Linked DNA regions of Sediminitomix flava. The protein of the gene in region 1 interacts with the protein of each later gene in a pairwise test. Links are inferred from orthologs where the notes say so. Each region holds a gene or a part of one and is shown in the gene's direction. Other genes may lie near its edges.

Evidence for each region.
Region 2: the proteins of BC781_RS14910 (region 1) and recJ interact in binary tests that used the Escherichia coli proteins (3 or more experiments, as listed by UniProt). The link is inferred for Sediminitomix flava from one-to-one orthologs.

The regions. Positions count from the first base shown.
Region 1 is NZ_QGDO01000003.1:810,147-827,005, reverse strand. What follows is about bases 4,402-7,419. They hold BC781_RS14910 (type IA DNA topoisomerase), read left to right. Parts: upstream 4,402-4,739; coding sequence 4,740-7,100; downstream 7,101-7,419. Other genes in these bases: BC781_RS14905 (helix-turn-helix domain-containing protein), read right to left, coding at 7,168-7,419; BC781_RS14915 (FeoA family protein), read right to left, coding at 4,402-4,471. In the rest of the region: BC781_RS14930 (FAD-binding and (Fe-S)-binding domain-containing protein), read right to left, coding at 1-196; BC781_RS14925 (lipase family protein), read right to left, coding at 729-1,967; feoB (ferrous iron transport protein B), read right to left, coding at 2,088-4,223; more of BC781_RS14915, read right to left, coding at 4,244-4,401; more of BC781_RS14905, read right to left, coding at 7,420-7,995; BC781_RS14900 (LytR/AlgR family response regulator transcription factor), read right to left, coding at 8,121-8,876; BC781_RS14895 (sensor histidine kinase), read right to left, coding at 8,857-9,897; BC781_RS14890 (NAD-dependent epimerase/dehydratase family protein), read right to left, coding at 9,894-10,895; BC781_RS14885 (SDR family NAD(P)-dependent oxidoreductase), read right to left, coding at 10,885-11,709; BC781_RS14880 (SRPBCC family protein), read right to left, coding at 11,727-12,446; BC781_RS14875 (ABC-F family ATP-binding cassette domain-containing protein), read left to right, coding at 12,883-14,520; BC781_RS14870 (tetratricopeptide repeat protein), read left to right, coding at 14,771-16,859.
Region 2 is NZ_QGDO01000009.1:90,434-107,255, reverse strand. Bases 7,506-10,486 are described here. They hold recJ (single-stranded-DNA-specific exonuclease RecJ), read left to right. Parts: upstream 7,506-8,113; coding sequence 8,114-9,859; downstream 9,860-10,486. Other genes in these bases: BC781_RS23050 (rhomboid family intramembrane serine protease), read left to right, coding at 9,835-10,486; BC781_RS23060 (hypothetical protein), read left to right, coding at 7,599-8,117. Outside these bases: BC781_RS23080 (S9 family peptidase), read right to left, coding at 1-2,126; BC781_RS23075 (TolC family protein), read right to left, coding at 2,307-3,722; BC781_RS23070 (HlyD family secretion protein), read right to left, coding at 3,749-5,110; BC781_RS23065 (peptidase domain-containing ABC transporter), read right to left, coding at 5,137-7,317; more of BC781_RS23050, read left to right, coding at 10,487-10,656; BC781_RS23045 (rhomboid family protein), read left to right, coding at 10,798-11,706; BC781_RS23040 (hypothetical protein), read right to left, coding at 11,775-13,508; BC781_RS23035 (tetratricopeptide repeat protein), read right to left, coding at 13,700-14,998; nadD (nicotinate (nicotinamide) nucleotide adenylyltransferase), read right to left, coding at 15,217-15,789; gmk (guanylate kinase), read right to left, coding at 15,809-16,378; BC781_RS23020 (sigma-70 family RNA polymerase sigma factor), read right to left, coding at 16,595-16,822. UniProt on the Escherichia coli protein: Single-stranded-DNA-specific exonuclease.

The DNA.
Region 1 (16,859 bases):
GAGGAATAAGTGACGTATTATTTTTATTCGCAAAAGTAATCAGTTGTTGTATATCGGATTCGTTTTTTGGGATAGCTACAGCTAAAGGCATCTCTCTATATGCAGAGGCGTCAGTAGCATAAAGTCTCCTCATTGTTTCGTTAAAAAATAACTCACCCGTCAATTCGTTAGCCAATTGTCTCAGTTTCTTCTCCATGTCAGTCAAGTATTGAAAGAATCAATTTCACATCTAGAAAATCGATAAGCTATTGAGGTACAAATCTATACCCAATAATCTGATAGCTTACATATTTTTTAAGATATACAAATATAATTGTTGGTTTTCATAATTTTCTAATTAAATTGTAATATAAGATGATTAATTTCAATATATTATTTCTCATCTATATACAATGGAAAAATCACTGCTCTCTCTTCATAGTCCACCTTACAACCTAACGATTGCCGTCAGATGTGTTGTTGCTGTTAAATACTCTATTAGGATTCGAGAGAACTTTATTATATAAAGATTAGTGAATTGTCCACACTCCCTTTTGGCATTTTAGCCTTAAGGGATTTTTTATATCTGCAATTTCGGGTATTCTGAATTTAGATTCATCATAGATTTCAGTGATACCACAAAAAGGAAAATAAGGATAGAACTCCCATTTTTAGGTATAAAAAAATGAATCACCCTAAGATTAAACTCAGAATGATTCATCAATAAATTTATAACTAAAGCTTATTTCTTAATTAGCTTCAATTGTTCTCAACAATAGTAAACTTTGTACAAAGCTATAAATTGCAGCCTCTCCATGTACACTTTTACCTTCTTCTATTGCTGGAGTGAACTGATCTAATTCTATATAATTCACAGTAGCACCTCCATCTGACATACTAGCTACAGTAGCCTCTGTACTTTCTACAGCGATGATTTCATCTTGAGTATGATGATAGAAAGTAATTGGGGCTGTTGGAGTCCAATCATGAACGCTATTTGCTTCAAAATATTGATCTAAAACAGTTGTCCCTTCATCACTTCTCAAATTAGCCAAGAAATCTGTATTGAATAAATCAGCTAAGTTTTGAGTTAATTGAAGGTTTATACCATCTACATTTGCTGTACCATTTAATAACTCTGGTAATTTAGATGCATACGTAGGATTAAAATAATCTGTCAATTCTCCTTTAACATACAAATTGTTATAGGTAAGGATCGGCATAGTAAGCAATACTGGTGAAGGATAAGTATCCTCTGCTACAATATTTGCAATTAGCGTCTTCAAATCATAACCACCAGCTCCAGGAGCATTAGCTGTTACAATGATATCAGATTCATTTTCTTGAATATATTTATGCGTTGCTAGAGCTGAATACCCTCCTTGAGAATATCCTGTAATATAGAATTCATCAGTTTTTTGAACTTCTAATTCTTCCAACGCTTCCAAAACAGCTCTATACATATCAATAGATGCGGTAGCTGTATATCTATAGTCAAAGTATGGATGATCTAAATCTGCTGAAGCACCAAATCCGATTAAGTCAGGAGTAAAAGTGATATACTCTGCCCCAGCAAAAAGTTCATATACAGGAATTCCACTTAAAGATGGAGCATCTACATCTCTTGTGATCGTCCCTCTTTGAGCCAATAGCAATGGATAAGCATTAGTCATCGCATCATCTGGAACAGATAAAACTCCAGATAATTCTACTTCATTTCCTTCATAAATTGATCGGTAGGTAATCACATACGCTTTAATCCCTTTTGTGAAATAATTTGCCACATCAGGGCCATATCCTAGTTGAACTAGAGCTTTAAGTGTTTCCTCTGTATGTTCTAGTTTCAAACTTTTGTCAACAAGGTATACATTTGAGGATGGTTGTTCTTGTTCTTCATCATTATTGAGTAAATCTTCACATGAAGAAAAAACTCCTAGAAAAAAGAATAGTAGTAAATAGCTGGTGAGCTTTCTATAGTGAGTATTCATATAAATAGTTATTGATAAAATAAAAAAAGCATAAGTAGTATTTACCGTTAAAGGCTTTACTACTTATGCTAATCTAACAAATACTTTTCCAAAAGTCACACAATAATAGTTCAAGTAGAACTAAAAAATATTATAAGCGATAAAAGCACCTCCATATGCCAATACAAACATGTAAAGTGTTTGTACAATTGGCCATTTCCAACTCTTAGTTTCTCTTTTCACTACAGCCAATGTAGCCATACATTGCATTGCAAAAACATAGAATATAAGTAGAGCCATTGAGCTTGCCCTTGAATATACTTTTTCTCCTGTAATAGGATTGACATCTTTCGCCATTTTATCAAAAACGGTTCGTTCATCATCTCCAGCACTTCCTACACTATAAATTGTAGCCATCGTACCAACAAATACCTCTCTTGCTGCAAATGATGAAATCAGAGAAATACCAATCTTCCAATCAAATCCTAAAGGGCGAATTGTAGGCTCAATCACTTTCCCTAAAATACCTGCATAAGACACTTCAAGTTTCTTAGAACTGATAAGGTCTTGAGTGGCTTGCTCATCTAAATGATGTTGTTCAGCCAATTCAATTGCTTGTGATTCGGCTTGCTCGAATTTACCTTCGGGACCATAGGATGCTAAAGCCCAAAGTACAATTGATATCACAATGATAATTTGCCCTGCCTCAAGTGCAAATGCTTTTACTTTTTCATAAACCACAAATACAATATTTTTCCAATAGGGAACTTTGTAATCAGGCATTTCAAGCATCAAATAAGCAGATTCTTGAGTTTTAATAATTTTCTTTAGTACCCAAGCAGAACCTAATGCAGCAACAACCCCAAGAAGGTAAAGCCCCATAATTACAATTCCTTGTGTATTGAAAATCCAAATCTTAGAAGTAGCAGGAACTACAAAAGCAACTAATAAAGTATAAACAGGGATACGAGCAGAACAACTGATAAGTGGCGTTACCATAATTGTGATTAAACGCTCTTTCCAGTTACTGATTGTACGGGTAGACATGATTGCAGGAATTGCACAAGCCCCTCCTGAAAGTAAAGCAATCAAACTTCTACCATTCAGTCCAAACTTTTGCATCAGTCTATCGGACAAATAAACTGCTCTTGCCATATATCCTACTTCTTCCATAATACTAATGAAGAAAAATAGGATAGCAATCTGAGGAATAAAGACAAGTACACCACCCAAACCTGCTAGAAGTCCATCAGTGATAAGATCATTTAAAAGGCCTGAAGGAAGCGTATTTTTAGTGAAGACCGTAAGACTGGCAAAACCTTCTTCAATTAGATCCATAGGGTAGCTTGCCCAAGAAAAGATTGCTTGGAACATCAAGAATAGGAATAAGAAAAATATTCCAGTTCCTAAAATTGGATGTGTAAGAATCTGATCTAAACGATCTGAGAAAGAAATATTCGGATTAGGTTCTTCTTTAATTGCATTTTTAACGATTGGCTGAAATTCATCGTAACGAGCCATCGTTTCATCTATCTGGTATTTAATACGAGGAAATGAAGCTTCTTGACAGATTTCATCAACAAGTTGAACATCACTTTTAGAAAGGTGAGGTAGGTTTTTATAATGGTGAGCAGTCAATTGAGCTAAATAGGCATTTTTTATCCCTAATCTAGCTTGAATTTGCTCTTGTGCCTTATTTTTTAATGACGGATAATGGCTAACAAAAGTATTATCATCTTTTGTAGTTACAGCTAACTCTTGAAGAAGGTTTTCAATAGTAGTTTTCAAATCTAAGATACCTGTACCTTCTCTAGCGTCTGTACAAACGATCTCTACCCCTAACTTCTTTTTCAGATATGGGATATCGACAGTAATACCCTGTTCTTTAGCCAAATCAATCATATTGATAACTAAAACAACAGGTAAATTTAAATCTCTGAGTTGGGTCAATAAGAGTAAATGTCGTTCTAGGCTTGTGACATCTGCAACGTAAACTACTGCATCGGGATAATCTTGATTGTTGGGGTTAGAGAGTACATTCAGAACAACTCTTTCATCTAAAGATGTCGGATATAAACTGTAAGTACCCGGAAAATCTACTATTTCAATTTTTTGACCTGAAGGCAAAATTGAAGTACCTGTTTTTTTATCTACAGTTACCCCCGGAAAGTTTCCTACTTTTTGTCTTAGTCCAGTTAGTTGGTTAAAAATAGATGATTTCCCCACATTAGGATTACCTAGAAGGGCTACCCTTTTTCCTCTCTGCGTAGTCTCCATTATTATTTTTTTGAAATCGCTTAGTCTACAATAATATTTTTCAACTCCTCTTCTCGAAATGCAAAGCTTAAACCTGCAATTTTCATATAATATGCACCACCAAAAGGTGCTCTACGTACGATAGTTACTTCACTACCCGGAAGACATCCAATTTCTAGCATTTTACTAGCTAAAGCCTCATCTTTAAAACTTTGAATGTTAGCAGTTTCTCCAAAGGCTAAGTCTACGGCTGATTTTATATTTCCCATAATCCTATTTAGACTTATTTTAAGTAAGATGTCAAATTTAAGAATTGAAATTGTATTTGGAATAAATCTTAATAAAAAATCACATTTTAATTTATGTTAATTCAAGTTGGATCCGTGACTTTTCGGTTGAAAAACAATTTTTAGTATTTTTTTTCGACTCACTTTAGAACTCATTTTCAGTTAAAAAGTTTGATCAACACTTAAATTCCTAACAGCAATATAGGCTCTCAGACTGCTAAACATTCCTTTTTTTATTATATTTCGACTTATGAGAGTTTGTATTGCAGAGAAACCGAGTGTTGCGAAAGAGATCGCTCAAGTCATAGGCGCTAAACAGCGTAGAGATGGATACTTTGAAGGGAATGGCTACCAAGTAACTTGGACATTCGGGCATCTGTGTACCCTAAAAGAACCTCATGATTACGATCAGACGCTAAAACGTTGGGACTTAACAACCCTTCCAATTATTCCTGTACGTTTTGCAATTAAGCTAATCGATGATGACGGAGTTAGAAAACAGTTCAACACTATTGAACGTCTTTTACAAAGTGCTTCAGAAGTCATAAACTGTGGTGATGCTGGGCAAGAAGGAGAAGTTATACAGCGTTGGGTTTTAGCAAAAGCAAAATATAACAAGCCCACCAAAAGACTTTGGATTTCATCATTGACTGATGAGGCGATCCGAGCAGGTTTTCAAAACTTGAAAGAAAGCACAGAATTTGACCAACTATTTGCTGCTGGTAGCTCAAGAGCTATCGGAGATTGGCTTTTAGGTATCAATGCGACTAGGCTTTACACTGTAAAATTTGGTGGATTTAAACAGATGCTTTCCATCGGTAGAGTTCAGACACCTACCCTTGCCATGATCGTAAATCGTTATGAAGAGATTCAGAACTTTAAACCCGAGAAATATTGGGAATTAAAAACGAAATACAAAGACGTTCTATTCTCGGCAAAGCAAGGTCGATTTAAAGTCAAAGAAAAAGGAGAAGAAGCAATTAAGACGATTGCAAATAAACCTTTTACCGTTGAAGATTTCTCCAAAAAGAAAGGAAAGGAACTTCCCCCTCCACTTTTGGACTTAACATCTTTACAGGTTGAGTGTAACAAAAAGTTGGGCTTATCAGCAGATCAGACCCTTAAAACAGCTCAGACACTTTATGAGAAAAAATTCTTAACCTACCCGAGAGTTGATACCACTCACCTACCGAACGATCAATACAAGGAAATCCCAAGTATTCTGAAGTCAATGACTGCTTATCAGCAACAAGTTGCTCCACTACTTGGTAAGCCAATACGAAAGTCAAAAAAGGTATTTGATGATAAAAAAGTGACCGATCACCATGCAATCATCCCTACCAAAATAACTCCGAGAAGTCTTTCGCAACAAGAGCAAGCTGTTTATAATATTGTTGCTTTAAGATTCTTGGCAGCTTTCTATCCAGACTGTCTTGTTTCTAAAACAGAGGTATTGGGTAAAGTAGAAGAAATTGATTTTAAAGCTACAGGTAAACAAATTCTTGATCCGGGGTGGAGAGTTTTATTTCCGAAAGAGAAAAAGAAGAATGATAAAGATGAGGAACAAATTCTCCCTGAATTTCAAAAAGGGGAAAGTGGACCTCATGAACCTCAGCTTGACGAGAAAGAAACAAAACCGCCAAAACCTTTTACAGAAGCTACTCTTCTGAGAGCAATGGAAACAGCGGGTAAACAGGTTGATGATGAAGAATTACGTTCTCTGATGAAAGAGAATGGAATTGGTCGTCCTTCTACCCGAGCAAACATTATTGAAACACTTTTCAGACGTAAATATATTAGAAAAGTACGTAAATCGATTGAGCCTACTCCTACAGGTCAACAATTGATTCATACGATTCAGAATGACCTTCTCAAGTCGGCAGAACTTACTGGCCAGTGGGAAAGTAAACTTCGCAAAATTGAAGATGGAGAATATCAAATCGATCAGTTCATGACTGAATTGAAAGATATGGTAACAAGCATTGTAAACTTTGTGAAATACAAGCAAGCTAATTTCACTATTGCATCAGCAGAGGAGAAAACGGAAAAGCCTAAGAAAAAAGCTAGTCCAAAAGCTAAAGCTCTTACCTGTCCGAAGTGTAAAAATCATGAGATGATTAAAGGAAAAGCGGCTTATGGTTGTACAGGATTTAAAGACAAAAGCTGTGATTTCACTTTAGCTTTTGAAATTGAAGGGAAAAAATTGACAGATAAGCAATTGGAATCCTTAATTCTGAAAGGAAAAACACCTGTCATCAAAGGATTTAAGAAGGATGGGAAAACAATCTCGGCTAGTGTCATTTTGAATGACAACTTCTCTCCCGAACTGACTATCCAAGAAGATGCTCCTCTCATCTGCCCTAAGTGTGGAATAGGGAAATTACTCAAAGGAAAAGCGGCATATGGCTGTAGCCAATGGAAAGAAGGTTGCAATTTTAAAGTGCCTTTCACTTTCTTCAACAAAACACTTTCTGAAAACCAACTCAAACAATTAATACAGAAAGGTCAGACACCTTTAATCAAGGGCTTTGACAAAGGTGATGGTCAAAAAATAAATGCGAAAATCATTCTTGACCCGAATAAAACACCGCAATTTGTTGAAGACAATTAATAAAAATCCCCAAGCTTGAATTACTTAAGCTTGGGGATTTTCATTTTAATTATTTAAGTAGATAAATCTATCTATTAAGTTCTCTAAATGCTTTTGGTGTCACTTCCTCTGATCTTTTAAAGTACTTCACAAAATGTGACGGATCTTTAAACCCTAAATGAAAAGCGATTTCACTGACTGTCTCATTCGTATACCTCAGCAGTCTTTTGGCTTCCTTAATCATAAAAAAAGAAATGACTTCCTTAGCTGATTTATTTTCATGCTTACGGCAAATTGCATTAAGATTCTGAGGACTAGTGTTTAATTTATCTGCATAAAAAGCAACATTTCGATCTACATTCAAATCTTGATTTAGAATCCCCAAAAATGATTGATACAAATTATTATGCTTAGCGTTTAAAGCACCTTGATCTTTCTTATTAAGACTAGTAAGATTTTGTATAAGCTTAGAAAAAAGAGCTTTTAGTAAACCTTCTATCACAAAATAATTTAGAAAATCGTGGCTACATTCTTGAATCAATGCTTCAAAGATAAGACTGATCGTCTCTGAAGATTTGAGATGTAAATGGCTTTGTTCTGAAAGTTGGTAAAAGAAATCAATCAGAGGTTTATCATTACTTTCTAAAAGAAAATCATTCCTCAAGATTAACACAAAACCTTCTGGCTCTGAATCCATATCCCAAAAATGTGATTGATCTTTCTGAATACAAAAAGCAATAGGTGTCTGTATATCGATCTGTTCTTCATCAATTGTATGAAATCCACTTCCTTTTGTCAGTAAAACCAATTCAAAGTAGTTGTTATGTTTATGCGCCTTTGTGACCCTTACATTTTTTCGAAAAGCTTCTACTTTTAGTAATTGATTTCTTTCGATTTTATCTTTTACATCTAACATACTCCCACTCTTTTTACCAACACACAAAAAGTCTTCAAATGATTCTTAGACAAGTGTGAAAGTTCAATATCCAAAAAAAATAAAAGATATGGAGTGTAGTCTGCTAAATAAATACTAATCATCAATTAGGTATCAAGCCACTTTTTAAAGTTTTTCATTCTTTCTCGACTGATTATGATATCATCATTTGGATTGGGTGCTAATTCTAATTTAATACGGCTATTGAACCAGTTATCAATTTTCTTAATAGCATTTATATTGATGATATATTTCCGATTAATTCTAAAAAACAAAGACTGATTTAACTGACTCTCCAGTTCGGTTAATGAATTATCTATTGGGTATTTCTCATTGTTGAATAGATAAATAAAATTCACTCCCTCTTCATATCGAATAAAACTAATTTCTTCTACAGCTACAGTTTTATACTGATCTCCAATTCTCACTAAGAACCTATTTTTTACAGTCGGAGTTTTCTCCATCAGCATATCTTTTAGCATACCCTGATCGAGTGGTGCAAAAGCTGCTTTCATAGATGAATATTTATCCAAAACTCTTTTTATATCAGTAGCATCGTAAGGCTTTACGATATAATCAATACTATTAAGCTGAAAAGCTTTAAGAGCGTATTCGCTAAAAGCAGTTGTAAATACAATTGGTACTTTTACTTCTACAGATTGGTAAATATCAAAACAATTTCCATCGCTGAGTTCGATATCTTGAAAGATGAGATCAGGAGATTTATGCGAACTCAGCCACTTTATACTTTCAGAAACAGAAGAAAGCTTTTGCAAAATTTGAATGGAGGAATCGTAAGATTGTATCAGATGACTTAACCTTTCAGAAGTATGAAACTCATCTTCAATGATTAAAACGTTCATAAACTTGCTTTGATAGTAAAGGGATTTTGACTGTAAACATATTCTCTTCTTCAATCACTTGAACTTCTCGTTTTGCCAAAAGATGATACTTCTGCTTCAAGTTTTTTAGACCTTCTTTTGTAGAATTAATTTGGTAGTCCTTTCGATTAAGTTTGTTACGTACGATTATATTTTCAGTATTCTCTAGTACTACTACTCTAAGGGGATTTGTTTCACTCATTCGATTATGTTTAACTGCATTTTCAATTAGACCTTGAATTGCAGTTGGAGAAACATAGAACTTCATTAGCGTATTTTGCTGTAACTGGATATCCAATTCAATGGACTTTTTAAATCTTGTTTCTAACAAAAAGAAATAATCATTTACAACCTGTATTTCATCTTCAAGTAAGACTAAGGTCTTTTCATTCTGTTCGATGATATAACGTAGAATCTTAGATAACTTGACAATAAATTCCGAAGCTAAATCTTGATCTGTATAAACTAAACCTGATAAAACGCTTAAACTATTGAATAAGAAATGTGGTTCGATTTGTCTTTTTAAGGCTAAAAACTGATTTTCAATATTTTGCTTTTCAAGTTCTTTTACTCTGAGCTGTTCTTCTCTCAACAAATTATCTTTATGAATTACCTCACTAATCCCGTAAACCAACATGTAAAAAATAGATAGAGCTATAGTTAGAATTGGATTAAAGTGCTCCATTCCTGACCATGTTTCATGATTTTGATAAAAATAGGTATCTGCATAATAATAAATGCGGTCATAGATAGCCCCAAAAAATAAGGCCATACCCCAATTCATGAAAGCCTTAGAGGTAAGATTTTTAATTTTGAATTGGCGATTTAAAAACTCAACTACATACCACACAACCATCCAATAAGAAATGGCATAGGTGGAATACAAAATACCCCTCAGGGTTAATTCTGTTCCAATTTCAAAAGTCTCATCAAAGCCTTTAACAATTAGATGAAGGAGGAAAACAACGACTAGCCGTACAAGAAAAGGACTTTTAAATATCATACATATGAATTTCTCTTATACCAACTGATTCCTTCTTTTAGACTAACACTCAAGTCTGTATCCTTCATTCCTAAAGCTTTCTTTGCTTTCTCATTTGAGAAATAGTTATCAAGAAAAAGTAACTTGATATTAGATGAGTTAAAAACGGTTCTTTTATTCGTGAGAGCTTCAAAAGCATTTGCCATTAGCATCAGAAAAACAAAGAGAAATCTAGGAATAGGTATCATTAGCTTCTTTTCCCCTGATAACGCCCCTATTTCCTTGAAGAAAGAGTGATAAGTTAAATTTTTTCCAGAAAGAAGATAGCTTTCTCCTGCTTTACCTACTTTCAGTGCTTTTATGGAAGATTTTGCAACTTCAGTTACTGAAACAAAACTTTTACCTCCAGGAGGATAAAATACGATTGACTTTTTTAAACCATACAATAATAATACACCGCTAGAAGGACCTGCATCTCTTTCTCCAATCATAAATGTTGGTGCTACTATCGTTGCATCCAAGTTGTCATCTCTTACAGCATTTAATACATTCTCTTGGGCAAGGTGTTTACTATAAGCATAGTTTGAACTTTTGAGCCAACTCATAAACCCTTTGGCTTCATCACCGGGTTGATCTAAACTTCCATTTGTAAAACAGTTTGCAGTACTTACAAAAACTAGCCTCTTGACTTTATATTTCAGACATAAATTTATAATGTTAGAAGTCGTCTCAACATTTATTTTTTGATATACTGAGAAATCATTTTCATTTGGCTTTGTAAGAGCTGCTACATGAATCACGAAATCACAGGTAGAGATGATGCTTTCTAAATCTTTTAAACTGGTAATTTCTCCTTCATAAATTTCAAAAGCCAGTCCATCTAAAGCCAACATATTACAGCCTTTTCGAACCATAGCAACAGCTTGATATTGCTCCATATCTTGTAACTGTTGAATAATGTTAGCACCAAGAAATCCATTGGCACCAGTCACTAAAACTCTTTGTTTTTTATGAAGCATAATTAGAAATTTCTTGTTGTTGAATTTCTCTTAAAACGTTTTTCTTAAACATTTTAAGTCTAAGAAAAGATGGACAAAACATAAAAAATAATCGACTCAATTTACTCATTGCTCCAGGTATTATTTCTGTTTTTCCTTCAAAGACTTCTCGCATACAAATCTCTGCAACCTCTTCCGCACTAAGTATCGTTGATTTCACAAAATCATTATGAGTATTTATTCGATCTGTTACTTCTTTGTTTGTAGGCATTCCTCCAGGATATGCTACACTTACTTGAATATTTTTATCTTCCAATTCGGTAGCCAGACCCACAGAAAAAGACCGCACAAAAGCTTTTGAGGCAGGGTAAATTGTTTTGAAGGGCATCGCCCCAAAAGAAGCTAAACTCGAAATATTCAAAATATAAGCCTTCTGATTTTGCTCCAAGAGTGGTAAAAATCCTCTTGTTAAGATAACTAAGGCACGAATGTTTATTGAAATTATATTATCGATATACTTTTCTGTTGCATCAGAAAATCGCTTTGTTCCTCCAACCCCAGCATTATTAATGAGCATATCAACCTTATAACTTTCACTTATCGACCTGATCAACTCATTCAGTAACTCTTCTTTCACTAAATCTAATTCATACGTTTTGACATTCACTTTATGGGTTGATTTAATCGCTTTGCCTAGACTTTCAATTCCTTCATTTGGTAGTGAAATAAGTATCAAATTCCGATGGTATTGTGCACACTTGTAAGCTAAAGCCTTCCCTAATCCTTGACTTGCTCCAGTAATGACAGTGTAAGTTTGGTGGTATATCTGTTTCATGATTTATAGATTATTTGTTAGTCGATTAATTCCGCATAGATACTTTCCAGCACTTTATCCTCTTTGTACTTTAATTCGGCTCTTTCACGTAGTTTTGAAAAAGATGAAATTAAAATCGGTTGAATAAATCGGTCTTGAATAAAGCGAGGCAATAAAGGATCTGTTGGAGCTATAGAAGTAAAAACTACAGAAGTTTTAGCCAATGATTCTTCTTTCAATTGCCATACTTCATGATATTTTTGTTGTCGAATAATTCCTTTCTTCTCAGCCAAATATTTTGGACTAGCATTACCCTCTATCCTTGTAAAAGTATTTGACTTCTCTTCAATTGTATAGGATGTTATTAGATCTTGCTGATTAAAGGGAAACGGAATATTATAAACGCTATACAAAATCCATTTTTCATGATCTGAGGCTAATACATCAGTTTCTTTTGAACCTATTTTCCAATTTCTAAGCTCAGTAACATCACTCAGACAATATATAAGTTCAACGATGCTAGCTTGTGTTTCTAAACTCACTTTCAACTCTCTTGTCTTGAATCCATCCTCTAATGTGAGCCAACGGTATTCAATCTGAATTCCTTCTTTAACTTTTGCGACTTCCCAATTTGTCTTTTCAAGGGTTTTCTGAGCAGACACAGTGTTCGGGTAAAATATCAGACTCAAGAAAACGGTAAGTAAGAAAATTTTGAGAGTATCATGAATAGGCTTTTGTTGTAATGGTGTCAATATCATAGCACAAAAGTATTTAATACAGCTCCTACAGAATAGAATAAAAATGCAAACTGTCAGATAAGCCGTTATTCTGTCAAAAAAATATATTAAAACGTAATTATATTTTTCCCTAATCTGATCCATTTCTTTATATGTGTCTATTATCAGTTTCTATTCTTAAGTAGTTTCAATTATTACAAACCCCTACTCTGTTTGATTATATTTTATCATGATAAAATGAAGTATTTTATCGTTAGAACACATTAATAGATTTTTCTAGTTCTAATATGATTGGAAGTTGTTAGCAAATATTTATATCGTTTCGCATTCTGTTAAATATAATAATATGATATGTACAAATGATATTCATTCATATTCTGAAAGTTGATTTTCCTTTCGATGTTCATGAACTTCCAAAAGAGATCCTTACTTTTGTAGTTTATCAGTAGAAAGAAGCATGATTTCAGTAGAAGGATTAGGCGTTAGCTTTAGTGGGAATACACTATTTGAGAATATTTCATTTGTCATCAATGAAAAAGACCGTATTGCTCTTATGGGAAAAAATGGAGCAGGTAAATCAACATTGATGAAGATTATGGCAGGAGTTCAATCGCCTTCATCAGGACGAATAAGTTGTCCGAAAGATAAAGTGATTGCATACTTACCTCAGCACTTGCTTACAGAAGATAATCGTACCGTTTTCGAGGAGACTTCTCAAGCCTTTGCACACATCCATAAAATGGAAGAAGAGATCAATTCGATCAATAAAGAATTAGAAACTCGTACCGATTACGAATCGGATGAGTATATGAAATTGATTGAAAAGGTTTCTACACTTAGTGAAAAGTTCTATTCCATTGAAGAGATCAACTACGATGCAGAAGTTGAAAAAGTATTGATAGGATTGGGTTTCGAACGTACAGACTTCACCAGAGCTACCTCAGAATTTAGTGGTGGATGGCGTATGCGTATCGAGTTGGCAAAGATTCTTCTTCAAGACCCTGACCTTATTCTATTGGATGAGCCAACCAACCACATTGATATTGAATCAATCCAATGGCTCGAAGATTTCTTGATCAATAGTGGAAAAGCAGTTGTGGTCATCTCACACGATAGAGCTTTTGTAGATAACATCACAACACGTACCATTGAAGTTACGATGGGACGTATCTACGATTACAAAGCAAAGTATTCTGATTACTTGGTATTGCGTCAAGAACGTAGAGAACAACAAAAGAAGCAATACGAAGAACAGCAAAAAATGATTGCAGAGACGAAAGAGTTTATCGAGCGTTTCAAAGGAACCTACTCGAAAACCCTTCAAGTGCAGTCTCGTGTAAAAATGTTAGAAAAACTGCAACTCGTAGAAGTAGATGAAGAAGATACTTCAGCATTGAACTTGAAGTTCCCTCCTGCTCCTCGTTCCGGTGATTACCCTGTGGTAGTAAATGAAGTAACCAAAAGCTATGGAGATCACTTAGTCTTCAAAGATGCTCACTTCGCGATCAAAAGAGGTGAAAAAGTAGCTTTTGTCGGTCGAAATGGAGAAGGTAAATCTACGCTTGTGAAAGCCATCATGAGTGAGATAGACTTTGAAGGTGAGTTGAACACAGGACACAATGTTCAGATTGGATATTTTGCCCAAAACCAAGCTTCTTTATTGGATGAGAGCCTTACCGTATTCCAAACAATTGATGATGTAGCCGTTGGGGATATCCGTACAAGTATCAAGGATATTCTTGGTGCATTTATGTTTGGAGGCGAGGCATCTACTAAGAAAGTAAAAGTCCTTTCTGGAGGAGAGAAAACACGTTTAGCAATGATTAAACTCTTGCTAGAGCCTGTGAACTTGTTGATTCTTGATGAGCCTACCAACCACTTGGATATGAAAACCAAGGATATCTTAAAACAAGCTCTAAAAGACTTCGATGGAACGATCATCCTTGTATCTCACGATCGTGATTTCTTAGATGGATTGGTTGATAAGGTTTATGAATTTGGAAATCAAAAAGTGAAAGAACATTTAGGAGATATCTATTCATTCCTTGAAATGAAGAAAATGGATAACCTAAAGGAAATTGAGCGAAAAGCTTAAAAAAAATCACAAAATATTATAAAGAGCTTACTCATAGAAAAGTAAGCTCTTTTTTTTGGTCTAGTTATTGAAAACGCTATTTGCATACTTGATCTAGCAATTTCAAGTGACAATCTGAACCAAATTATTTCATTAGATAAGAATTGTTAAATAACGATTCCTTTTCACCTAGCTTGTAATTTAAAGTGTCATCTTTATGCCATTATTCAAGGTGAGATTTGAATAAATACATTTTTACTTCCGAAAAACTATGGCGAAACATAAACTTCTGATAGGTCTCCTAGCCGTTTCTGCAAACGCTGCCTTAGCACAACAATCAATATCAGATAAAAACCAAAATCAAATTTATCAAGAAGCTGTACTTCATTTTGAAGATGAAAAATATGCTCTTGCCCAGAAAGAATTTTCTTCGATAGAAAAAGATCTTTTTAATGATAAAAAAATAAATGCAGACTTCTACCTAGCTGTTTGCAAACTAAATGATGAAAACTTAGATGATTCTTCCGGATTATTGAAATGGATAGAGAATAATCCTTTTCACAATAAGAAAGCAGAAGCTAACTTCTATTTAGCAAAAAATCTTTTTGGAAAAGAGGACTATTTCCAAGCTTCCAAATATCTTAAAGCTAAACCCCGTTTAGATATTTATTCTGAACATAAAGTTGAGTCTGATTATATGAAAGCCTATTCCGCTTTTGTGATCGGCAAGGATAAAGAAGCTAGAAACATTTTTGAAAAACTTAAGAAAAGCGATAATCCATATCAATTACAAGCATATTATTATGCTGGTTTTATTGCACTAAAAAATAAAAAGTTTGACGAAGCTCTAAAGAACTTCGAAAAAGCTTTAAAGGATAAACAATATACCGAAAAATGTAATGAGCATATTCCTGAAATCTATAACAACAGAGAGGAATATAATAAAACGATAACATTTCTAACAGATAAATCTGAGCTAACAAGTGTTCAGAGCCTGCTTTTAGGCGAAGCCTATTTCCATAAAAAAGATTATGAGAAAGCTGCTGAATCTTTTAAAAAATACGCAGACTCATCTTCAAAGTTAACTCGCGAGCAATACTTTAGACTTGGCTACTCTCAATTTAAAATAGGATACGAAGTTGAGGCTATTCCAAATCTAAACAAAGCCGCAGATGGTGAAGACCAATTAGCACAAAATGCGGCATACTATTTAGGAATTGCTCATATCTCGATCAAAAATAAACAATTGGCAATTGCTGCCTTTAATAAAGCTCGAACCTTAGAGCATGATCAAAATATCCGAGAGAATGCAGCTTATTATTTGGCTAGAGTTTCTTTGGATGTAAAGGATTACCAAAGTGCAATCACAAGTTGCGATTATTACTTTAGCAATTTCAAAGAAGGTGAGCACCTCCAAGATATTTACAATATCTCTACAACAGCCTACCTTAACACAGGAGATTATAACAAGGCTTTAGAGCATATTGAAAAAATCAAAACTAAGAATCAGCAGATTAAAGAAGCTTATCAAGAAATTGCATTTAATAAGGCTGTTCAAGATTTCAATGATGGTAAAACATCTGAAGCACTACATATGCTGAGCAAATCTTTGGAGTATCCTTATGACAGACAACTGAAGAATGAAGCCTATTTCTGGAAGGGAGAAATTTTTGCTTCAAACAAAGAGTATTCTAAAGCAATTCAAAATTACGCTAGAGTTAGCAAAAGTTCTGATAAATCTACTGATGCTCTTTATGGTACAGCTTATTCTTATTTCAACTCTAAAGAATACGAACAAGCAAAGACTTATTTCAAACAGTTTTTAAGAAATGGGAAAGGAACGACTAGAGCTACTTTAGCTGATGCTTTAGTCAGATTAGCCGACTGTTATTTGGCTGAAAAAGATTATGAAAAAGCCTTAGAAACTTTTGACTTATCTATTTCCAACGGTTCCGCAGAGATTGATTATATCGCTTATCAAAAAGGGATTGCAAATCGTTTCTCAGACCACTTCAAAGATGCTAAAGAGAATTTTGAGGTAGTTATTTATTCCTACAAAAGCTCTGTTTACCGAGATAAATCATTGTATCAATTGGGTATAATGTATTCTGACAGAAATGAGTTTGGAAGAGCTGCTTCATATTTTAGCACACTTATCGAAGAATACCCTGAAAGCCCTCTAAACCTTTACGCTTACAACAAAAGAGCATTAGCTTACAAAGCTGCTGGTGATTTAAAAGCTGCCGCGGATAATTTTAAAGCACTTATTGAAAAGGAACCTTCTGGTCAATTTGCTGAAAATGCTATTCGTCAATTAGAAGATATCAATGGTTCAGGTATGAAAGTGAATGACCTGCAGA
Region 2 (16,822 bases), on another replicon or contig:
TTATTGTGTTTTATCAGCTCATTTACCAATAACTCCATACTCTGATAGTGCACATTGTCATCTGCAGTACCATGAATAACCAACAGATTTCCTTCCAACTTATGCGCATGCGTAACAGGTGACCCTTCCACAAAATCTTCAAGATTGTCTTGAGGTAAACCCATATAACGTTCCTGATAAATATTGTCGTAGATCAATTGGTCCGAAACTGCTGCCACTGCCATTCCTGTTGTATAAATTTCAGGATATTTGAACATCAAATTCAAGGTCATAGAACCTCCTCCGCTCCATCCCCAAACGGCTGTACGTTCATTATCCAAGTAATCTAACTTCAAGATTTCTTTGGCAGCCATAGCTTGGTCATGTGCATTGATTACGCCAACTTTTCTATAAATGCTTTTTCTCCATTTACTTCCTTTCAAACAAGGCGTTCCTCTATTATCCATATCAATCACTACGTACCCTTGTTGAGCCAAGTAGATATTCCACATTCCAATCCAACTATCAGTAGCTACTTGCACCCAAGGCTCGCCATAAACATGGAAAAGTACAGGATATTTTTTATTCGGATCAAAATTGATTGGTTTCACCATGCGGACATCAATCTCTAAACCATCTTCGGTGGTTACCTTTGTGAACTCGACTTCAGGCAAAGCAATTTCCCTCACTTTCGTACTGAATTTGTTATTGCTTACCATCGAATTCAACACTTTATGTTTCGGCAAAGAAACTACATCTACGGCTGTCGCTTCAAGTGCACTATTATGCTTATAGATTGCATATTTTCCATTTGGAGAACAGTTATAAAGGTTTGTCCCTGTTATTTCTTTAGGTGTAATTCGCTCTACTTTGTTCTTTCCTTTTAAGTCAACTCTATACAAATAACGTTGTGTACTATTGGTAGGAGAAGCATGAAAATATACATGCGATGAAGTCACCGATACAAATGAAGCAACATCAAAATCGGTATCTGTAAGAAGCGTTTTTTCTCCAGTCTTTATGTTTACTTTATAGATATGTCTCCAAGCATCATTCTCTGTCATTCGTAGAAAGGCTTTTTTATCATCAACCAATTGTAGCGCATTCGCTCCCCAATTATCTGCCGAAATATCATTGTAGTTCAAGTCAACCCATGTATCTTCTTTCTCAGTATAAACTGCTTTAAGTTCTTCTGTATTCACATTGTACGTCCAGACTACCAATTCATTTTGTAGGCGATTCATACGCTGAATGAGTAGAGTTTCTTCATTTACCCATTGAATACTCGGAATGTAATGTTGGATAGATGAGCCTTCAAGAGGAATCCATTTGATTTTTTGATCAGATAATGAAACTACTCCTATTTTAGCAGAAGAAGGGTCTTGCCCTACTTTAGGATACTGGATTGGAATTGGTTTTGAATAAATAGAATCGGTTGTATTTATCATGTAGAATGTTCCGATTTTAGAAGCATCTACTTGCCAAAATGCTAAGCTATTTCCATTCTCATTCCAACGGAAACCATCTCTACAACCAAACTCTTCTTCATAAGCCCAATCAAATGTTCCATTAATAATTCCTTCTCCACCATCTGTTGTAAGCTGTGTAAGCGTTCCTGTTTCAAGCTCTTCTACATATAAATTGAATGCTTGTACATAAGCTACTTTACTATTATCTGAGGAAAACTTAGCGTACATTAATGTCGATGCTGGAAATTGCTTTCCAATCTGAGAGAGTCGCTTTGTTTTTAGGTCATAGATCCAATAATCACCTTTGGTATTGGCTCTCCAAACTCTAGATGAATTGGTAAAAATCAAGAGTTTACTTTCATCTTCTGAAAGCGTAATTTCTTCAATGTATAAAGCTTTTTCTTTTCCTTCTGGTACTAGCTCGGTAGCAGATACAAGTGTAGATTTCTCAGACGTTGCTGTTTTATATTTGATGATATCTTGCCCATTTTCTCCCCAAGAAATAGTGATATAAGCTTCCCCGCCATCAATCCATTGGATTTGGGGAGCATATTCTTGTCGGAATTCTGAAGAAGCAAAAATTCGATCTAAGGTTAATTTGCTTGAATCTTGTACCGCCTGTCCCATGAGCTGAACAGCATATAGAAATAGAGTAATTGTAAAAAATAGATATCGCATGTTTTTATTTTAATGTGAATTGATCGACTAAAATAAAAGAATACGATTATTTTACCTCAACAAGGATATTTAGATACACAAAAAGGTGAATATAGTATCAGGTTAATGAAAAGTAATTCCATAAAAAAAGCACCAAGCTTACGCTCAGTGCTTTATTTATACTTCAAATTAAAAATATCTTTATTCTACACCCAAACCAGAAGCCCATCTGAGTTCAGCCAAAGACTTTGCTAGATCTGCTCTGATCTTGAATAACTTGGTTTCTGCTTCCAAAAGCTTTCCTTCTCGAACATTGACATAGAATACAGAACTTTCTCCTGCTTGAAATCTTTGCTCTTCTCCAGAAAGTAATCTTCTGTAGTTGCTTACCATATCAGATTGCATACCCATGACTCTGAAATGGTTTTCTACTACATTGTATTGCTGACCAATATTCGTTGTAATTGTTCTTCTCAAATTCAATTGATCCAATTGTACTTGGCTCATCTTCACTTTGGTCATACCCAATTTTCCTCTTTCTTTCCTCAAGAATAATGGAATGTAGAAAGAAACCCCTGCCTTGTAGTTTTCTACAAAGAAATCGGCATCATAGTTATTGCTTGAAATTGGGGTTCTATTCAAGAAGTTATACTTGAAAGTCAACTTTGGCTTCAGCATCTCTGCATTTAGCTTTCGCTCATAATCAAGCTGCTGATACTTTGCGTCCAAGACTCTTAAGTCTGGATGAGCCTGTCTTGCCAAAAGTAAAAGTTCTTCCAATGAACTTGTTGGTAACTCTGAAATCGGAACCGAAACAGGAACTAAGGCATTACTCATTTCTACTTCATTTCCATCTTCATCCCAAAGGTGATTGGAAAGAATCATTCCTGCATTCTGATAAGCTACCAATGCATTTTGTACATTGATTTCTCTTTGCTGAATTGTAATTTTTGCTTCTACAGTATCCAAGGCAGCCAACGCCCCTTGTTTTACTTGATCTACTACAGCTCTATATCTGAAACGTGCTAACTGAAAACCTTCTTCTGCCAGTCGATAACTGTGGTACGTGAAATACCAATTCCAGTAATCTTTAGCGATCTGAAGAATCAATTTGTTGATTGTACTTACCTGTTTTGCTTCGGCTTCGGCTTGGAATGCTTGTGCTTTTCGCAAAGCGGCTCTTCGTTCATCAAAAAGAAGCCCTCTTAAAACCGGAATTTCTATACCGACATAGGCCAATCCTTTTTCTGAGTTGGTATCTGACTCTGGGTTCAGAAACTCTCCTGTATTTTTCTCATAGCCCATTTTCAGTTCACCAATCCAAAGTGGTACTTTCAAATAGCTATCCCAAAGTCTGTAATAATTGGTATCCTTGAATTGTTTGTTATTAAAGTCTGAACCAACCGTAGGGTCAAAATAGCCTCTAGACATTCGGATGTTCATACGAGCATTTTCCGAAAGTAAATAAGCTTGTTGAGCTACAGGATGATTTTGGAGTACCAACTGATAAATATCTTCAAGCTGAAATACTTTGGTGCTGTCTTCTTGCGCCATCAGTACATTACTCGAAAGAAAAATTGTGAAAAAACCAATCAAATAGTTTCTGATCCTATCCATACGTTCTTCTACTCATCATCTAGTTGCTACTTCTTTTCCGCCGCTTCCGCTTCTTCTTTATTCTTCAAACTAGGAGGGAATCCATTGATCTGACGCCATAGTTCGTACCATACAGGAACTTCGTCTAGCAAGACCCAACCATAGACCCCAGAACCTACTCTGAGTTGTTCAGGCCATTGGTCGTCTCGTTTATTTCGAAGATCTGGCGTAATTAATACTCTATATTTTCCGTCTTTTCCACTTACGTAGTCAATAACTTCTACTTTACCACCAAAAGTACCTACCGAAACACTTGGCCATCCTGAGAACTGAATTGCAGGCCATCCGTCAAACTGAAGACGAGCATGTCTACCAATATCAAGAAGTGGTACATCCATGGCTTTCACTTCCATTGCTACAGCCAATTGAGGATCTTTCGGCATCAAGCTCATTAGTGACTTACCCACTTTTACGTTCTCACCAATACCACTTGATAATGCTTTTACCACATAGCCATCTTGAGGGGCTTTGATGGTACGCATTCCAGTACGAATCTCAATATTTCTGTATTTATTTCGATAATCTGAAAGTTGCCCTTGTGACTCCGCTATTTCACCGAGTGTGGCACTCAATTCAGATTCTGTTTTGGCTATTTTGCCGAAAGCATCCGCTTGAATACTATTTCTACTGATTAAGGCATTTTGAAGTTCTGCCTTACTCATATTGAATTTGTTTTCTTGAGAAAGCTCTTTTGCTTTGCTCGATTGAAACTTACTTCTAGCCGATTCTAATTTCACCAAAGGAATTAGTCCGCTATCATATAAAGCTTGATTGGCCTTATACTGACGGTCAAAGTTTTTGAGGTCAACTTGTGCCGCTAGCCAGTCGATACTATCACTACTAATCTTTAGCCTTGACTGTGCAATTTTATTGGTGTTCTGATTCAACTTAAACTCCAAACCATTTTTCATGGCTTTTAATTGCTTCTCATAAGCTTTCACTTTATTGAACTTTGCCTCAATTACCTCTTCTTTGGCGGTCATTTGTTCTTCCAAACGTTTCAGTAATTCGGGGTCAATGTATTTTTCTTTGATCTCAGAAATAGTGATCAAAACTTGTCCAGAATCAACATACTGACCTTCTCTGACATGCCAAGCAGAAATCTGCCCATCAATAGGCGATGGAATCACCTGAGGTCTATCCGAAGGACTCAAGGCAGTCAATTCTCCCTTTGCTCTAATATTTTGTTGCCAAGGCAGAAATAATACAATGAAGAAAGATAAGAAGATACCCAAAAGCCATCTTGCTAATGCTCTCGCATTTTTTGGTGTATGCAGCGCTTCAATTGTATTCAGTCGTTCGTCGTATAAATTTCTGTCTGCAGACTGTTTAGATGAAATCTTTAACATAATTCGATTGGTTTAGGTCTTCAGAATTAAATGATAGAATCAGGATCAATCATACAATCTCTGAATTTGTCATTCTTGATCATTTGTTCGTAAGAACCTTCGCAAGCAATTTGTCCATTATCCATTAATACCACTCGATCACATGCCGAGAGCATTAAAGGATCATTTGAAATACATAGAAGTGTCCATGGATTTTCTTTGTTCATCAAGAAGCTAATCAATTGTAACCTTTCTGGTTTATTGATCTTGCTAAATGATTTGTTCAGAATAAGCAATTTCGGACGTTCGGCAATACATCTTGCCAAAATAAGCTTACTCGCAATACTGCTTGAATAGCTTTGTCCTCCTGATGTAATCATGGTCTGAAGACCATCTTTTTGCATATTCACGAAGTCCAATAAGTTGACACTTTCCAATGCCCATATCACATCTTGGTACTTTACTTTGGCTTTACCCATTGTGATATTTTCCAAGATTGTTCCATCGAAGAGTTCATCTTCAGAAACATTTCTTGCAATAGTATCTCTTAAACTGTTAAGATTGATATCCCTTAAGGAAATTTTGTTGAAAGAAACTAAGCCATCATAATTTTCCATCAATCCAGATATAATATTGATAAGGGTGGCTTTACCCGAATTATTATATCCTGTGATACAAACAGTTTCCTTTCCTTTTATTTCAAGGTTGATATTTTGAAGCACCTTACGCGAAGCATTCGGATAAGAATAAGAAAGGTCTTTGATTTTTATATCCATACCTTCCGTTTCCTTATGCATATGAATTCCTCCTTTGCGCTCCAATGGAATATCAGTTACATATCCTATTTTCTCAACAGCTGTTAGTGACTGATAAACCACATCAATATTAAGAATCAATTTCTCAACGGCTCCTAATACCAAAACAATCACAATCTCCGAAGCTACGAACTGACCTAGATTTATTTCTCTATTGATAACCAAAAAAGTACCAATAGTCAATAATCCTCCTGTCACTAAGGTCTTAAAAACTACTATATATGAATACTGTCCGATTAAGACTTTGAATAGTTTTTTCCTGTATCTGAGGTAATTACTTGTATAGGTATCTGTTTTCTCTACAGATAATCCTGCACTACCCGCCAATTTGAATGAATAAAGTGTTCTGGCTATTTCTTCTAGCCAATGTACCACTTTATACTTGTATTTTGATTCGATCAAACTTGCCCTAAGTCCTTTAGGCCCTGTATAATAGAAGAGTGCGATCAGGACAGAAACGAGTATCAGACCAAATACAATAAATAAGGGGTGATAGAAAGAAAGCAGTACCAAACCAAAGATGATTTGTAAAACTGCGGCAGACAAATCAATTAGTAACTTAGGAAGACCTTTCTGAATATTTAGAATATCGAAGAATCGGTTCATCAACTCGGGAGCATATTCTCCCAAGATAGACTCAACCTTCATTCTTGGCAATCTGTATGTGTACTCCAAGGCAGCCTTCACAAATATCCGTCGTTGGATAATCTCCACGAGACTAATCTGCATAATCTGAAGCCCTCCTGTCACGAGTGTAGCTACAATAATAATTGTGATCAGAAGTGCGATGGAATCAAATACTACACCACCAGCTACCATTTCAATAACGGCTTGAACCCCCACAGGAAGTACCAAACTGATAATAGAAATAATGATAGCATAGAAATAGATGTAAAGAATGTCTTTCTTTTCAGCTCCCAACAGCGCCATCAATCGCTGAACAGGCCCTTTTGATTTTTCTAAATCTTTATCACTACTCACCAAAGAGTCTAATGGAATAGGAGCTACATACTCTACTAAACCTTCTGCATTAATATGAATAAAAGGCAGGGCATCTTCAGGATCTTCTAGAAGCACTTCTTCATTATCGAAGTAGGCATAGGCACTCAATGACTTTCGGTCGGGCTTATAGAAAATGACTGGAGTTAGCTTCCCTTGCTCTTCGTAAAAGCTAAATATAGGATAGTTTGCTTCTGCTACTAGCTGCTGAAAATCCGATACCGTTACTTGGTGGCGGATCAGTGCCAAATCTATTTTCTGAGCTTTACTGCTTAAATCCTGTAAAAAGGCAACTACATTATCTTCGTAGTTTGTATCATTATTAAATTGATCTTTTAAAGATTCAGACTTATAATCAAAAGATATAATTGATGCAAGCCGCCTACAAATAGGAATAAACTGCGTAGCGTTCATGGTCGTGTTTTAAAATCGTTTTCTTTTTGTTTAGTCTATTAAGTTAAAGGTCTCTTTTCTACCCTTTTATTCTCAAATTTAGTCAACTTTAACTTAAGCATTTTCAATTTGTTTGAATCCTTGAAATTTTATACAAGAATTTAACACTTTTCCCAAAAATTGTTATCCATATTAAAACTTACATAGGTAATACTTTTCTTCCATTTGTCTTCAAAGCCTTACATGTGTAGAACTCCCCTGTTTAACATACCGTTATTCGGTTGCCCCTTAACATCAATCAAATGATAGTACATATGAACGACAAATGGTTTCAAGCTTTCGAAAACTGGCAAGAACATACAGATTGGCTTATTTATGCAGGTGGTGCAGTGCTTTTACTAATTATCGTAATTGCTGTAGCCTCTAAAAAGAAGAAATCACCTTCAATCAGTAGAATCCAGCAGAAAGACATGGAAGATACCTTGAAAGAAATCAAGGTTACTCAAAGTCATACCTCGCAACTACTAGAAGGCTTTCAATCTGCCATTCAAGAAAAATTCGATGAGTTTAGAGATAAACAAAAGCTTACAGTAGATCTGGACAAGCAAATAGACCGACTTGAAAATAGAATGATGCTTCTGAAGAGTTTGCCCGAAGAACTCAGTAATCAGATTCAGAAAAAAGAATACCGCTATAACATGGGGCTATTTTGGGGTGGACTTTTTACTGGATTGTTAGTATGTGCCGCGGGCTTCTTGGTTTATATGAATTGGGGTACTATTTTTCCTGAAGTATTGAATATCTTACAGGTTTCTCCATGATAAAAACGTCATCCACTCGTTGGATTTTCCCTAAACCAATTTCTTCAGCATATATACCAAAAACATTTCAAAAGCTTTCTCCTCTGATACAGCAGATTCTCCTACAACGAGGAATCTCCTCAGAGGAGAAAGCTCGCTTGTTTTTTTCAGCTCACCTACACGATCTTCATGATCCTTTTCTCATGTTTCAAATGCAAAAAGCTTCTGATCGAATAACAGAGGCTGTAGAAAATGATGAAAAGATTCTTTTTTACGGCGACTACGATACAGACGGAATCACCTCTGTCGCTTTGATGATTTCATTTTTTAGAGAAGCCTGCCCAAACTTCACTTATTACATTCCCGATCGTTACCAAGAAGGCTACGGACTTTCTGAAAGAGGAGTAACGTATGCAATAGAAGAGAACTGTGGACTCGTTATTCTTCTTGATTGTGGAATCAGTGAACAAGAAAATATAAAGACACTACAAGAAAATCAGATTGATGTAATCGTCTGTGATCACCATTTGCCTTCTAAAGAATTACCCGAAGCTTTTGCGATCTTAAATCCGAAACAGCAAAATTGTGATTACCCACTCAAGGAGTTGAGTGGCTGTGGTATTGGTTTCAAACTTCTGCAAGCCTTTTCCATTCAAAATGAGATTCCAGAAGATTTACTATGGAATTGGACAGGCCTAGTAGCCTTGAGTATTGCAGCTGATATTGTACCTGTTGAAGGAGAAAACAGAATTTTACTACAAGAAGGACTGAAAAGATTCTCTCAATACATCCCGACTTTAGGGTTACAAAAACTCTTTTATCATGCGGGAGTCCCTGCTCTGCCCGATGTTCATGACCTTGTTTTCAAACTCGCCCCTCGTATAAATGCAGCAGGTCGTATAGCTCATGCAAATCTTGCCTTACAACTGCTCATATCTGACGATGAAAAAGAAGCAAACCGATTAAGTCTTGACCTTGAACAGAAAAATCAACTTCGTAAAAAATACGATCAAGAAGCGACCTCTTTAGCATTAGAACTCTTAGATAATATACCTGAAGAGAAACTAACAACAGTCTTATACCACCCCGAATGGCATAAAGGAATTATTGGGATTGTGGCCTCAAGATGTATTGAGCAAAAATATAGACCTACAATAATCCTCACAGAACATGAAGATGGCTTACTCACAGGTTCTGCCAGATCGGTAGAAGGTGTTAATATCCATGGCTTACTTTCTGATTGTAAACATCTCCTTGAATCTTTTGGAGGACATGCAAGTGCTGCAGGCTTGAGTCTGAAAGCAGAGAACTTGATTGCTTTTCAAGAAGTTTTTGAAGAAAGCATGCACAAGAAATATGGACAGTCTTTTCTTCAAAAATCGATTAATATAGATGCTGAGCTAAGTTTAAGTGAGCTTACAGAAGAATTTTATGAGCAGTTACAACTGTTAGCTCCTTTCGGACCATCAAACAGAAGACCTGTTTTCTGTGTTAGAAATTTAACTTTAGCTTCTCCAATTCGTATTCTTAAAGGCAAACACCTTAAATTACAGGTAAAACACCCTCATTCTTACCGTTATTTTGAAGCTATAGCCTTCAATAAAGCTGACGAAATGTCATTATTTGAGAATGGAGAACTATTTGCCCTATGTTTTTCGCTCACTGAAAATACTTTCAGAGACAAACGAGTGCTGCAATTAGAGATAAAAGAGATTCAATTAGAAAAAAATAGTGCGTTATGGGAAGACAGATCACACCTATAGTTAAGAATTTACTCATCATAAATATCGGTGTATTTATACTTGTCGAGTTTTTGAGGAGTACTTTTAATATAGATGTAACCAACTTGTTTAGTTATCACTATCCGGGGTCTCCCGATTTTCAGATCTATCAATTTGTTACTTACATGTTTATGCACGGGAGCTTCATGCACCTTTTCAGTAACATGTTCGGACTCTTCATTTTTGGACCTTTACTGGAACAAGTACTAGGCTCAAAACGATTCTTACAATTATATATGATTGCAGGTATTGGTACAGGACTTATCTATGGAGGTATCAATTACTTTGAAATGACTCAGATTCAAGATGCTTATTATGCTTTTGTATCCAACCCGACTCCTCAAGCATTTATTGACTTCTTCACCAACTATGGCCCTGAGTTTAATCAATTGAACCCTGCACACCGCATGGATTTTTATGAGTTTATGCACACTACCTTCCCTGCCGACCCTTCAAATAAAGTATATATCAATGAAGCTACTCAATATGTTCAGTACTTCTACGATCAGCACTTGAATTATAGTATGGTTGGTGCATCGGGGGCTATTTTTGCACTCATCATGGCATTCGGACTTATCTTCCCGAATATGCAATTGATGTTGTTATTCCCTCCAATACCAATCAAAGCAAAATTCTTAGTAATGTTCTATGGAGCCTATGAAATATACGAATTAATGCTCCAAAGTCCGGGTGACAATGTAGCTCACTTGGCGCACATTTTAGGGATGGGTTTTGCCTATGTTCTCTTAAAAATGTGGAAAGTTCAAAGACTTTATTAAGAGATGCTTGTAAGTTCCAAAAGTGGTTCTCCGCTTTTGGATATTTTTTTTATCTTATCTGTTAAAGAAATATAGAGAATAAAGAACCTACTCATATTTTGTTCCGTATTCTATCATACTAAATAAGCGATTCCTTCGACCATGAACACCTTCGTAAATGATTTTAAATCTGTGTGGAATCGGCCAAATAATATCGTTCCGAGGCTGATTATTATCAATGTGGCAATCTTCGTGCTTTCTGCATTGGTATACCTTGTATGTAAATACACAGGCAACATCGGATTTTACCAACAGTACATATTCAGAAATTACGCCTTACCACCAGATATTGTAGATTTCCTATTTCATCCGTGGACTTTAGTTACGTATTTCTTTTCTCATAGCATCAATGATTTTCTGCATATCATCTTCAATATGCTATTACTTTATTGGTTCGGAGATTTACTCGGACAAATGATTGGAGAAAGGAAGGTATTAGCCTTGTATGTACTTGGAGGCCTAGCAGGAGGACTTATTTATTTACTATCCTATAATCTTATTCCTCCACTTGTAGCTGCAAAAGGAGGCGTTAGCGGACTTGTAGGTGCTTCAGCCAGTGTATATGCTATTATCATTGCATTAGCGACACTCTCTCCCGATTATAAAGTGCCACTGCTTTTATTTGGTCCAGTCAAATTGAAGTACATCGCGATAGTGCCTGTAGCATTTTCTTTATTCGGAATTGCAGGCCCTAATGCAGGTGGTAATATTGCTCACTTAGGAGGTGCACTAATCGGTTTTGTGTATATCAGATCAATGCAAAAAGGAAATGACATTGGAAGACCAATTCTATCTACCTTAGATTTTCTTGCAGGTTTATTCAGTAAAAAGCCTCGTTTAAAAGTCACGAAGAATAAAAAATACACCAACGCCACTGCTACTGATTCAAATGGTATGCCTGACCAAAAAATTATAGATGCCATTCTGGATAAAATTTCAGAGTCAGGATATGAAAAACTGAGCAAAGAAGAGAAAGAATTACTCTTTAAAGCCAGCCAGAAAAAGCACTAGTTTGTCCAACTAAAAAGCCTCATAAGTTTCAAACACTTATGAGGCTTTTTTATCTGTTTTTCTTTAGTCTAGAAATCATAAGTCTTTTGTTGGATATTCCAACGTAAGCCCATTCCGACAAAGTTTGTTTTATGTTCTATTGGAGCGGGTTGCTCTGGGTCAGAAATATGATTCCATCGGAAAGTATATTTCATATCCACAAAGAAATTATGAAACACTTGATAGCTCAATCCTCCATCTAAAATCAAGTTTCTACTCAGTACTCCTTGTCCTATTTTATGGCCATATTCGTTTCGGTCTGTATTGTTCGGTACTCCATGATCGGGTTTCCCAACATTATAGTCTAAGTAAATATTACTTCCCCAGTTCTCTTCATCAGTAATATCAATACCTTGTTCAGACAAAAACATTTTACCTACAAAGCTCAGTTTAGGCATAAAACTCGGTTGGTAGCGCATAATCCCGATTACCTCTTGAAAGTTTGCCCCTAGCGGATGTGCCAATGCTTGTTGGTAATGCTGATGATTTCCATAATTCACCTCACCTTTATGAGTATACATATATGGGCGAGCTGCATTATACTCCATCTGAAGGTCTAAATTATCTACACCAAAGGCGTTGATATATTTCAATCCGATCTGACCACCAATTTTATTGGCAAACCAGCCTGAACCTGTAAAAAATTCACTTAGAAGAATGTCATCTATAACAAACTGTCCGTAAAGTTGAAAGTGTTTCAAGAAATTCCACTTCAAGTCTGCTCCAAGCATTGCGCTGTCATTATCTCCTAGTTGGAATTCTATAGCTCTATAGAAAATGATAGGATTGAAGTATGTGACATCAAAACCATTATCTCTTCCATATGAGATTGATTCAAATATTCCGATGTTTAGGTTTTTAGTGATATCTACTCCTAAATGGTGAAATGCCATATATTTTCTAGGAAATAACCCGTCATCTCCCTTTTGATTGTTGGCTATCATCTGAGCAAAAATATTGGTGTAATTCAACTTCCAGACTTTCGTATTGAAACGGAAGAATAGATAGTCTGTCGCATTATCGGAAAGTACCATAGATCGATATCCATTCCCGATAAAATTACGATCATAACCAAATTGTAAATCAATCTCATCAATCACATTAAAATTGATATATCCTTTTGCCTGAAAATAATCATACGCACCATTCGAAGTCATTTTGTAATAGCCTTCCCCTGGTATCGACTTCCTTTTATTGACTTCATCCTGAATATAATCAGGTGTTCTCGACTGATTTTCGGTCATATAAAAATAGAAACCAATCTTATTCCCAATAACTCCCCTTACTTCAGCACCACGAGTATTGATAAAAGCCAACTCATCAAGATTATTATCTTTTCCTGTGCTAAAATGAAGAACAGGATTTACATGTAAATCGAAATTACTTTCTTCTACACTAAAAAAATCAGACTTAGCTGTATAAAAGTGCTTAAGAAACGGCCTTTCAGCATAGGCCAAACTGGCTTTAAGCGAATCATCTGAAATCCATTCCCAATTATCTCTTAGCAGATAAGTTAAATTATATTGGTCTGCCAAAGAAAATTGTTGAGTAGAATCCGTATACATTTGCTCAATAAAAGAAGCTACTTCACTTCTTTTATAAGCTTTTACGGTTGTATAATAATCGGAATTACCTCCGTTTAGAATTTCGTAACGGTCTAATAAATAGTAATATTCTTTATTCAATGGCACATTTGAGCTTTGTGCGTTGGCTGCAAAAATTCCAAAAAACAATAAAGAAAATACTCCCCAAAAGCGGTTCATAAAATATATTTTAGTCTGCTGATTCCTTATTAAAAAGTATTTTTTTCTCTGACCTTGAGAATTAAACAATTTAGAGAATTTTGACAAAAAACATGCTACATCTTTATCTAAAGGCAAAAACCTATAAATGGCAATAAAAAAAGAGGTACTCCTTTTCAGAAATACCTCTCATCTATCTTGGTTGAATTTTTTTAATGCTTCAGTGTAATCTCTTCCAAAAGCTCTGTGGCTGCATAACGATATGAATTATCTAAGCGGGCTGTTTTTAAAGCTCTTTTCGCTGTATCCCATTCTCCGTATTCATTAGCTATAACACCTAGAGAAAAGTTGTATTGAGCTTTCGTTTCCAAATCTAAACCTCTGTACTTCACCAATTCTTTCAATTGATCAACGGCTTTCTTTGTATTTTCACTCTTATAGTAAGAAATCGCCTTGATATAGCCTACCAAATAATGCTCTGGCATTTGTTGTAAACACATATCAGCCATCTTAATCGCTTGCTGATATTTCCCTTGTACCAAATACAGTTGAGCTAATTCTGCGTGTTTTTGTGCTCTAGTCACAGGGTTTTCCTCATGTGCCAAAATCTCATTATTGAAGGCAATGATCTCCGATTTATCCGTAGTAGCATGTGCAATTTCAATTTGAAGCTCATGTACTTTCGGATTAGAATTATCAATCATCATCGCATCAGACAATAACTCTCTTGCTTTTTCATACTCATAAATTTCAAAATAGCTTTTTGCCACTCGGTATTTATAAGTTGGGGTCATCTTAGTAACCAACGCACGGTAAGGACCATAATTGGCTTTTGAAAGAATATCGGAAAGTTGATCATACTCATGAAGGTGATAAGAAGCATAACCTTGCTCATAATAAAAGCGAGCTGTTTCTTTGGGTGAACTACCTCTCAAAATATCAAGCCCTGCCGATGCCGCATCTTTTGCCTTTGAGTATTCTCCTCTTTGATTCATCAGCTTAGCGTAATAATACAAAGCTCTCACATTTCTTGGGTTGATATCAAGAATATCTACCAAATGAGTTTCTGTATCATCCAATCTATCCAACTGAATTAAGAGTTTCAGAATATTATTTTTATACTCTAATTTCTTTTGAGGAGAGTCATCATACTTGAACGCATGATTATAATGCTCTATAGATTTATCAACTTTTTCCTTGTATTCGTATAGCTTTCCAAGCTTAGCGTGAGCTTCAGCTACTTCAGGTTTTAGCTCAACAGCTTTCAACAAACTCTCCATTGCATTATCTGCTTGTCGAAGTTTGTAGTAGCACATTCCTTTCTTGAAGTGAAAGTTGAAATTTTTTGGGTCTTCAGAAATAGCTTGATTATACTGATCGATCGCCAACAAATATTGTCCGCTTTCTCTCAGCTTTTCCCCCTCTACATAAGAAGATAGGCCTAGATCACTTTGTGCAAATGCCACCGTATAGCACCACGACACAAAGAATAGTAAAACCAGCTTTCTCATATCATTAATTGAATTTAGAATCTACTAAGTTTATTGGTTCGAGTCTCTAATCATGAAAAAATGAAACTCTATCAGTTTAAAATAAACAAATACTCTGCCTTATATTGATTTGCTACAATTTTTTTGCAGAATTGTCTTTACTGTATTCTTCAATTTAAAGATACAGCCTACCAACAAACATATCCAATAAATGTAAAAAGGGAAAATACAAATGTACTTTACATGTAGAGTTTTTTGCTTTCTATGTAGTTGATGACCTCTTCATGTACCATGTAGCGTAAAGACAAACCTTCAGCAATAGACTTACGGATATAAGTAGCAGAAATGTCAACTAGAGGAGCTTCAATAAACTTGACATTAGGGTGTTTTACTAAATCAGATGCATTTGAGTTTGGTCTGGGGTAAACCAATAATCCATACTCATCCAAAACAGTCTCATAGTTTTTCCATTTCGGGAAATGCTCTAGATTATCTTCTCCTACAATCAGCTTAAAATCATAAGAAGGATATTTTTCTGACAAATAGGTAAGAGTATCTACCGTAAAACTCGGGCGAGGCATACGAAACTCAATGTCAGAAACATTAAAAAGTGGATTGTCTGAAATGGCTAGTCTGACCATATCCAATCGGTCAAACTCATGCGCTAACGACTTTTTCTTTTTAAAAGGGTTTTGAGGAGAAACAACAAACCACACCTGATCTACTTCTTGGCTTTCTGCCATTCGGTTGGCTATAATCAGATGCCCAACATGGATAGGATTGAATGAACCAAAAAATAAGCCTACTTTCATCTTGTTTCTCCTTTAGAAATTACTGCCCTATAAATGTATTGATTAAGTTTTCCGATTCTGCACAAGCTTTTTCTAGCTTATCATTGATCACAGAAACATCAAATTCATTTTCAAAAGACAATTCGTATTCTGCTTTTTCTGTTCGCATCTTAATGCTTTCTTCCGTTTCTGTATTTCTACCAATCAGACGTTCTAGCAAACAATCTACAGAAGGAGGCATTACAAAAATGGCTAAGGCTTTTTCTTTGTAGATTTTCTTAATGCTAATACCACCTTTCACATCTACATCTAGCACAACATGCTTGCCTAAGCTCCAAATACGCTCAATTTCTGCTTTCAGCGTTCCATAAAACAGACCTTCATAAACTTGCTCATATTCGGCAAATTCTTCATTCTTGATTTTATTTTCAAAATCACTTACCGAAAGGAAATAATAATCTTTTCCGTCAACCTCATTCGGACGTGGTTGGCGTGTAGTTGCTGAAACTGAAAATGTTAAACGCTCATCTTTGCCAAGAAGGTGTCTTACAATTGTCGTTTTACCAGCTCCAGACGGTGCTGAGAAGATGATGATTTTCCCCGAACTCATAGCGTTTGTTTATGACAAGTTATCTTATGGTATAAAGGGGCAAATGTCGTAATTTTTATATTTCTGTCTAGTGTATTTTTAAATTTATTTTGAAATCTTACGCTAAAAGAAAAAGGTGATGCTTTTTCCGAATGCCACAAGTGCGTCGAACAAAGCATCACCCTTTTAGTTTTTTTTCTCTGAGTATAGTTTCTTACATAGATTAAGTTTTAGGATTTAAATAGCATCTTGATCGCCATTGAAACCTTCAATGTGCTGATGCTCAAGCTTGGCTTTCTTGGTATTATAGCCCATGCTTTGTGCATAAAGTGCCAATTTTTCTTTCATGAGATTTCGGGCACGGTGCAAACGAGAACGGACTGTACCAATCGGGATATCCAAGATTTTTGCCATTTCTTCGTATGTAAACCCTTCCAGGTCACATAGGATAATGACAATTCGGAA